2 regions of the Litchfieldia luteola genome follow, and region 2 is predicted to be linked to the other one. Evidence: predicted binding sites of a transcription regulator. Region 2 holds the regulator's gene; the other holds the start of a gene.
The links. Region 2 encodes CtsR, which represses protease genes until heat stress. Its sites were predicted from a motif close to ATGGTCAATAAAGGTCAAACA; they were not measured.
Positions count from the first base shown of each region.

Region 1: a site for CtsR is predicted at 1,664-1,684, ahead of clpB (ATP-dependent chaperone ClpB). Genes of this name have one in related genera too.

Region 1 is NZ_JAGGKM010000001.1:455,746-459,325, forward strand. It holds gene J2Z26_RS02340 (YwiC-like family protein) at 1-337, shown strand, start outside; gene J2Z26_RS02345 (undecaprenyl-diphosphate phosphatase) at 378-1,199, opposite strand; gene J2Z26_RS02350 (YjzC family protein) at 1,415-1,594, shown strand; gene clpB (ATP-dependent chaperone ClpB) at 1,720-3,580, shown strand, end outside.
Region 2 is NZ_JAGGKM010000011.1:12-3,591, reverse strand. It holds gene J2Z26_RS20765 (protein-arginine kinase McsB) at 1-1,078, opposite strand, end outside; gene J2Z26_RS20760 (protein-arginine kinase activator protein McsA) at 1,082-1,621, opposite strand; gene J2Z26_RS20755 (CtsR family transcriptional regulator) at 1,728-2,189, opposite strand; gene J2Z26_RS20750 (MgtC/SapB family protein) at 2,320-3,015, opposite strand.

The DNA.
Region 1 (3,580 bases), on a different contig from region 2:
TGTAGCAAGTTACTTTGGTGGGACAGGAACGATTGACCTCTTGGCTCTTAGTGTCTGGGGACTTTCGATGTTGTTTTTTGCAGGAAGTACCTTCTTTGTAAAAACAATGATCCGGGAAAAAGGCAATCCGAAGTATCGCTGGATTTCATGGGGATTTCATTTTGGAGTGGTCCTGCTATTCATTGGAAGCGGATATTACCTCTTAACCATTGCTTACCTACCTAGCCTCGTTCGAGCAATATACTTTTACGGTAAAGCAATTACGATGATGAAGGTTGGTGTCCTCGAAATTGTAAACTCAGCTTTCTTTTTAACCGTCGTTTTACTTGTTATCTAAAAACAAAAAAGTGGTGAAATAACCATTCACCACTTCTTTCCTAAAATACGTTAAATAAAACAATCCCACCGCCAACAATAAAGCAATAAATAGCGAAGTAAGCTAAGTTTCCTCTTGCCATAATTCCCATAAACCACTTTAACGAGAAATAAGAAGCCACTAAAGAGCCAATAAATGCTACAGTGTATGGTAACAGCAAAGTATTCAAGTTAGGGTCGTTTAAAATATCCGAAAAGCTTAATAACATTCCACCGAAGCTAACAGGAATAAATAGTAAAAAAGAAAAGCGTAGAGCTGTTTCTTGCTTCATACCTAAGCCCATTGCTGCAACAATGGTTGCTCCGGAACGACTGATTCCAGGTATTAATGCAATGGCTTGAGCACACCCGATAATAATTGCATCTCTTAACGTTAACTCTGCATCATTTTTTCTTCCACGTAAATTACGAATGAACCAGAGTGCTACCCCTGTAATTAAAAGCGTAATCCCAATTAGTAGAATTCCTTCTTTAAAGAAGCTGGCAATTTGATCATCGAATAATACACCAATTACACCAGCTGGTATAGTTGCGATAACTAAATAGACAATAAATCGGAAATCAGATTTTGCTTCTACATCTCGGGTGGATATGTAACGAAGTCCATTTACGGTTAATCGAATTAAGTCCTCACGATAAATAAGCAAAACTGCTATAAGAGATGCTGCATTAACCAGTAACTCAAAACTCATTCCTTCAATAGATATGTCCAAAAAGTGCTGTGCAAGTAAAAGGTGACCGCTTGAGGAAACTGGTATTGGTTCAGTAACCCCTTGAAAAACGCCAAGAAACAAGTATTTTAAGAGTAAATATAACTTATCAATTGATTCCACAACTATATCCTCCAATTACGTTTTCATACTCTTTCCATTTAACTACATGTCCAGTAACGATGTAAAGTATTGCTTTTCTGTCTATTTATATTTGTCCTATAAGCAAGACATGCAATAAAAATGAGAAAAGGACCTAAATAAAACATGAAATGAAATACATCAGGAGATAATAGTTCTGTACCATGATAATGGAAGGAGGAATTGTGATGGGACAAAGTCATGAGTTTAGAGCTGGACATAAAGCTCCAAACAACGGGATTTATGTTGAAATTGGAGAAGAAGGAGACGGAGTTGTTAATCCTAAAAGTATAAAGCTTAAGGCGGGCGATCCGTTTCCGGAAAACTCTAATGATAAAAGAAAATGGACATATAAAAGAAAACCATAAGATACAAAAAAAGTCATCCTCTAAGCAGGATGGCTTTACTTATGGGATTTTTAGGATATAATAAAATTAAAGGTCAATAATGGTCAAACGCTACATAAAACTTCAAATTAAAGGGAGGCTTATAAATGGATCTTAATAAAATGACACAAAAACTTCAGGAAGCAGTGATGGAAGCCCAAACGCTTGCAATTCGTAATCAGCATCAGGAGGTTGACATTGTTCATTTATTCCTTACCTTACTTCGACAGTCAGATAGCCTCATAGTTCGTATTCTTCAAAAGCTAAACATCAATACAATTCAACTTGAACAAAAGATAGAAGAGTTACTTCAAAAAAAGCCACAAGTCTCGGGTACTGGGATAGAGGCAGGAAAGCTGTATATTACTGGGAGACTTCAGCAGCTTTTTATCCAGGCTGAAGAGGAAGCGAAACAATTACAAGATGAGTATTTATCTGTAGAACATATTATGCTCGCCCTAACAAAGGGAAAAAATTCATCAGAAATGGAAAAAATACTACAGCAATTTTCAGTCAGACGAGATGATGTTCAAAAAATTATTGCTGAGATTAGGGGGAATCAGCGAGTGACTAGTCAAAATCCAGAAGCAACCTATGAAGTGTTAACGAAATATGGAAGGGATCTTGTAGCAGAAGTTAGGTCTGGTAAGCTGGATCCAGTCATTGGTAGAGATGAAGAGATACGTAGAGTGATTCGAATTTTATCTAGAAAGACAAAGAATAACCCAGTTTTAATAGGAGAGCCTGGTGTTGGTAAGACAGCTATTGTGGAAGGTCTTGCGCAACGAATTGTTCGAAGAGATGTACCTGAGGGTTTAAAGGATAAAACGATCTTTGCATTAGATATCGGATCGTTAATTGCTGGTGCAAAATTTCGCGGTGAATTTGAAGAAAGATTGAAAGCAGTACTAAATGAAATTAAAAAAAGTGATGGACGTATCCTATTGTTTATTGATGAGCTACATACCATTGTTGGAGCTGGGAAGACAGAAGGGGCAATGGATGCAGGAAATATGTTAAAGCCAATGTTAGCTCGTGGTGAATTACATTGTATCGGTGCAACAACGTTAGATGAACATAGGAAATATATTGAAAAGGACCCTGCTTTAGAGCGTCGTTTTCAACAAGTGCTTGTAAATGAATCAACGATTGAAGACACTATTTCAATTTTAAGAGGGTTAAAGGAGCGTTTTGAAATTCATCATGGTGTGAATATCCATGACCGTGCAATTGTTGCTGCTGCTACATTGTCTGACCGGTATATAACTGAAAGGTTTCTTCCAGATAAAGCAATCGATTTAATTGATGAAGCCTGTGCAATGATCCGTACGGAAATAGATTCAATGCCTTCTGAATTGGATGAAGTGACAAGGCGAGTTATGCAACTAGAAATAGAAGAGGCTGCACTTAGAAAAGAAACAGACCAGGGCAGTAAAACAAGGCTTGATGTGTTACTGAAAGAGCTTTCAAACCTAAAAGAAAAAGCCAATTCGATGAAAGCTCAATGGTTGTTTGAAAAAGAAGGAATCGGTCAAGTGCAACTCTTGAGAGAAGAGCTTGAAAAGGCTAAGAGGGAGCTAGAAGATGCCGAGAATAAGTATGATTTAAACCGAGCAGCAGAGCTACGGCATGGAAGAATTCCTCAGATTGAGAAAGAGTTGAAATCACTTGAGACAAAAGTGAATGATACAAAAAGTGATAATCGCCTTCTTAGGGAAGAGGTTACAGAAGAAGAAATCGCAGGAATTGTTGCAAGATGGACTGGTATTCCAGTTACTAAGCTAGTTGAGGGAGAACGTGAAAAGTTATTAAAATTACATGATATTTTAAGAGAACGAGTGATTGGGCAGGACGAAGCAATTGAGTTAGTGTCCGATGCAGTTCTTCGTGCAAGAGCAGGGATTAAGGATCCGAATAAACCAATTGGTTCGTTTGTTTTCCTCGGTCCAACAGGGGTAGGTAAAACAG
Region 2 (3,580 bases):
GCTCATTTGTATTTTCTTCTTCAAGCTTTAATCGTTCTCGAATTAATGTGGCTCTTCTTATATCTCTTTCATTTGCTCTTAATGCACCACCTGAATATAACTGTAAAAAACCAGGTTGTGTTAATATCATTAATTCATTCAAGATTGTTCTGGAAATGTTCTTGAGAATTCCTAAATCAATTCCTAATCGAACATCAGACAAGCATTTTGCTGCTTCTTTCGACTCAATAATACGGCTATTAGCCAGAACACCATAGGAGCGATATACTCTGTCTTCTAATTGTATGTTTGAAGTCTTAACTAATGCTTCTCTGGCAGATCGTTCTTGTGAAATCAACTGACTAACAACGCTATTTAGATCCTCAACAATGTCCTCTTCCGTTTTTCCAAGTGTCATTTGATTCGATATTTGAAATAAATTTCCTAATGCTTCACTACCTTCACCATATATCCCTCTCACAACCAAACCAAGTTGATTAATAGCAGGAATAATTCGCTTCATTTGGTCTGTTAGAATTAAAGCAGGAAGATGCATCATGACTGAAGCACGCATTCCCGTTCCAACATTTGTAGGGCAGGTTGTCAAATAGCCTTTTTGCTCATCAAATGCATAATCTACATGTTGCTCTATCCAATCATCCAGTTCACTAGCTACCTTTAGTGCTTCATTTAATTGAAATCCGGGGTACAGACATTGTATTCGAATATGGTCTTCTTCATTAATCATAATACTAATTTCTTCATTCTCAGATAAAAGGCAGGCACCAAATGTAGCATCTTTTGCTAAGTGTGGACTAATTAAATGCTTTTCCACTAGTACTCTTTTCTCTAGTGGCTGAAGTTCATCCATTTTTAATAACTCAAACTCACCAATTTCTTGAAAAGACTCCTTTTCAAACCTTTCTTCAAATAGCTTTACAATTGACTGAGCTTCTTCGTTGGTAGATAGAGTTGGGAAAAGCATATCTTCAAAATTTCTAGCTAATCGTATTCGACTACTCAATACAATATCTGAGTCAGGGCCCTCCTGATTCATCCAAGAGCTAATAGCTTGATTGATAAAACGTTGTAGTGACATAGATTAACTTTCCCCCTCTCTATGTTCACTTACCTTTTTTTCTAAGGCACGAATTTGATCTCGAAGTAGTGCTGCTTGTTCAAATTCCTCATTAACAATTTGTTCTTGAAGACTTTGTTTTAACTCTTCAATCTCTTTACGGATATGAATTTTTCCTCCAGCCCGCTTCGGAATCTTGCCAATATGTGCTGTATTTCCACTATGCAATCTTTTTAAGATTGGTGTTAGATGCTTATTAAACGCTTTGTAACACTCGGAGCAACCGAATCTCCCTACCTTAGCAAACTGTTGAAATGTCATGTTACAACGGGGACACTGAGTAATTTCATTATTTATAAATGGTTTCGTTTCACTAATGGAAGGTTCAATATTTAATAAACCTGCCAACAAATTATTGATTGAAAAACCATTTCCCGAAAACATAAACATCTCACTTTTCTCCTGGGCACAATGTTCACAAATGTGAACCTCTGTCTTTTCACCATTCACTATCTTTGTAAAATGCAAGGTCGCAGGTCTCTTATTACATTCCTGACAAATCACTCTTCCTCACCTCTCCAAGACCTAAACTATAGAAAATCAAATCACGCTTATTTATGTTTTTTAAAACTATCAACTATATGTGAAACAACTTATTAATATTGAATGATTACTTGTACATTAAGGAAGTCAACATAGCCTTTATCATTCTTGCCCGTAACTCATCTCTATATGGAAGTTCAATAAATAAGACAGATCGATCAATGACACTAAGCATGATTTTTGCTTCTCTCCCAGAGAGAACACCCTCTTCGACCAAACGGGCAATCACATCTTCAGCACTTGCTTGTGAAATACGCCTATCTATTAAATTTATTAATTGTTTCAGAAGATGTGCATCATCATGAGATTGTACTTTCATGATTCGAATATATCCGCCACCACCACGTTTACTTTCCACAATATAACCACGCTCTAATGTGAATCTAGTATTTATTACATAATTAATCTGTGATGGCACACATTCAAATCGATGAGCGATTTCGCTTCGCTTTATCTCAACAATATCCCGATCACTTCTATCAAGAACTTGTTTTAAATACTGCTCGATAATATCGGAAATATTTTTCACCTATCTTCCACCTCGCTTGACTTTGACTATATTTGACTTTAATTTTATAGGTAATCATAAAAATTATCAAGTTGTAGCACTTACAAGTGTTAGCCTTGCCAAGTTTTTATAGAGTCTAAACCCACTTTTTTTAAAAGATTTTTTCAATCCTCTCCATTCTTGATAATTCTTCAAATACTTTTATTTTTTCTTCTGGATTTTTTATATCAGCTTCAATCGTATAACGAATCGTTCGATTGTTCTTTCCTTTACCATACCTTAAAGATACATTCATTATTTTTACCTTATGTGAGTCAAATACATTTAAAATTGTCGACAGCGAGATGTCATCCTTATTAACTACTATATGAAAAAATTGTGCCTTTGACCTATTTAATACGACAGATTCGAATTTATTTAAGAAAATTAAACTAAGTAAAACTACCGCTGTCGTTAATATAGCTGGAGCAAACATTCCAACCCCTACAATTAATCCTAACCCTGCTACTACCCAAATAGAGGCTGCAGTCGTTAATCCTCGAATCGTAGCACCTTTTACGAGAATTGTCCCGGCTCCTAAGAAACCAATGCCACTGATGACATATGATGGTATACGGGCAGGATCAAACCGAATGTTATCATGATCATTTAGATAAGGACCAAACCCATACAAAGACAATAACATCATCAAGCAAGAACCTACTCCAACAAGTAAGTGTGTTCGAAATCCTGCAGGATGCCGTTTAATCTCACGTTCAAGTCCTACTAGTCCACTTAAAATTGCCGCTAAAAATATGCGAATACTCATCGTATAAAACTCATCATTAAAAATCATCGACAAATCCATACATATCCCTCCAATACTACATTCCCTTCTTATTTGTAGGTGAAACGGAAAAGTGAGTTTCTATTATGTATACGAGTTAATTAAATATGGTATTACAAGAAATTATTTTAGTAGGATAATGTGAGGAGGCGGAGTGGAGGGTTAGTATAAGAAGATTCGAAGTCTTTTTTGAATAACCAATGATTCGGACTCGCTTGCCTATGTACTTGTTCAACCTGTCTGAATAAGCCTTGGATTCCGACTTGTTTGCCTATGTGCTTGCTCAACCTGTCGGAATAAACCTTGGATTCCGACTTGTTTGCCTATGCGCTTGATCAACCTGTCGGAATAAGCCTTGGATTCCGACTTGTTTGCCTATGCGCTTGCTCAACCTGTCGGAATAAACCTTGGATTCCGACTTGTTTTACAACCTCTCAGTAAGTCCTTTTCAAAAAAAACACAAAAAAAGAACCAGCACAGGGCTGGTTCTTTCGCTTCGCTTGGCAACGTCCTACTCTCACAGGGGGAAACCCCCAACTACCATCGGCGCTCGAGCTTTAACTTCCGTGTTCAGCGGTCAGCTTCC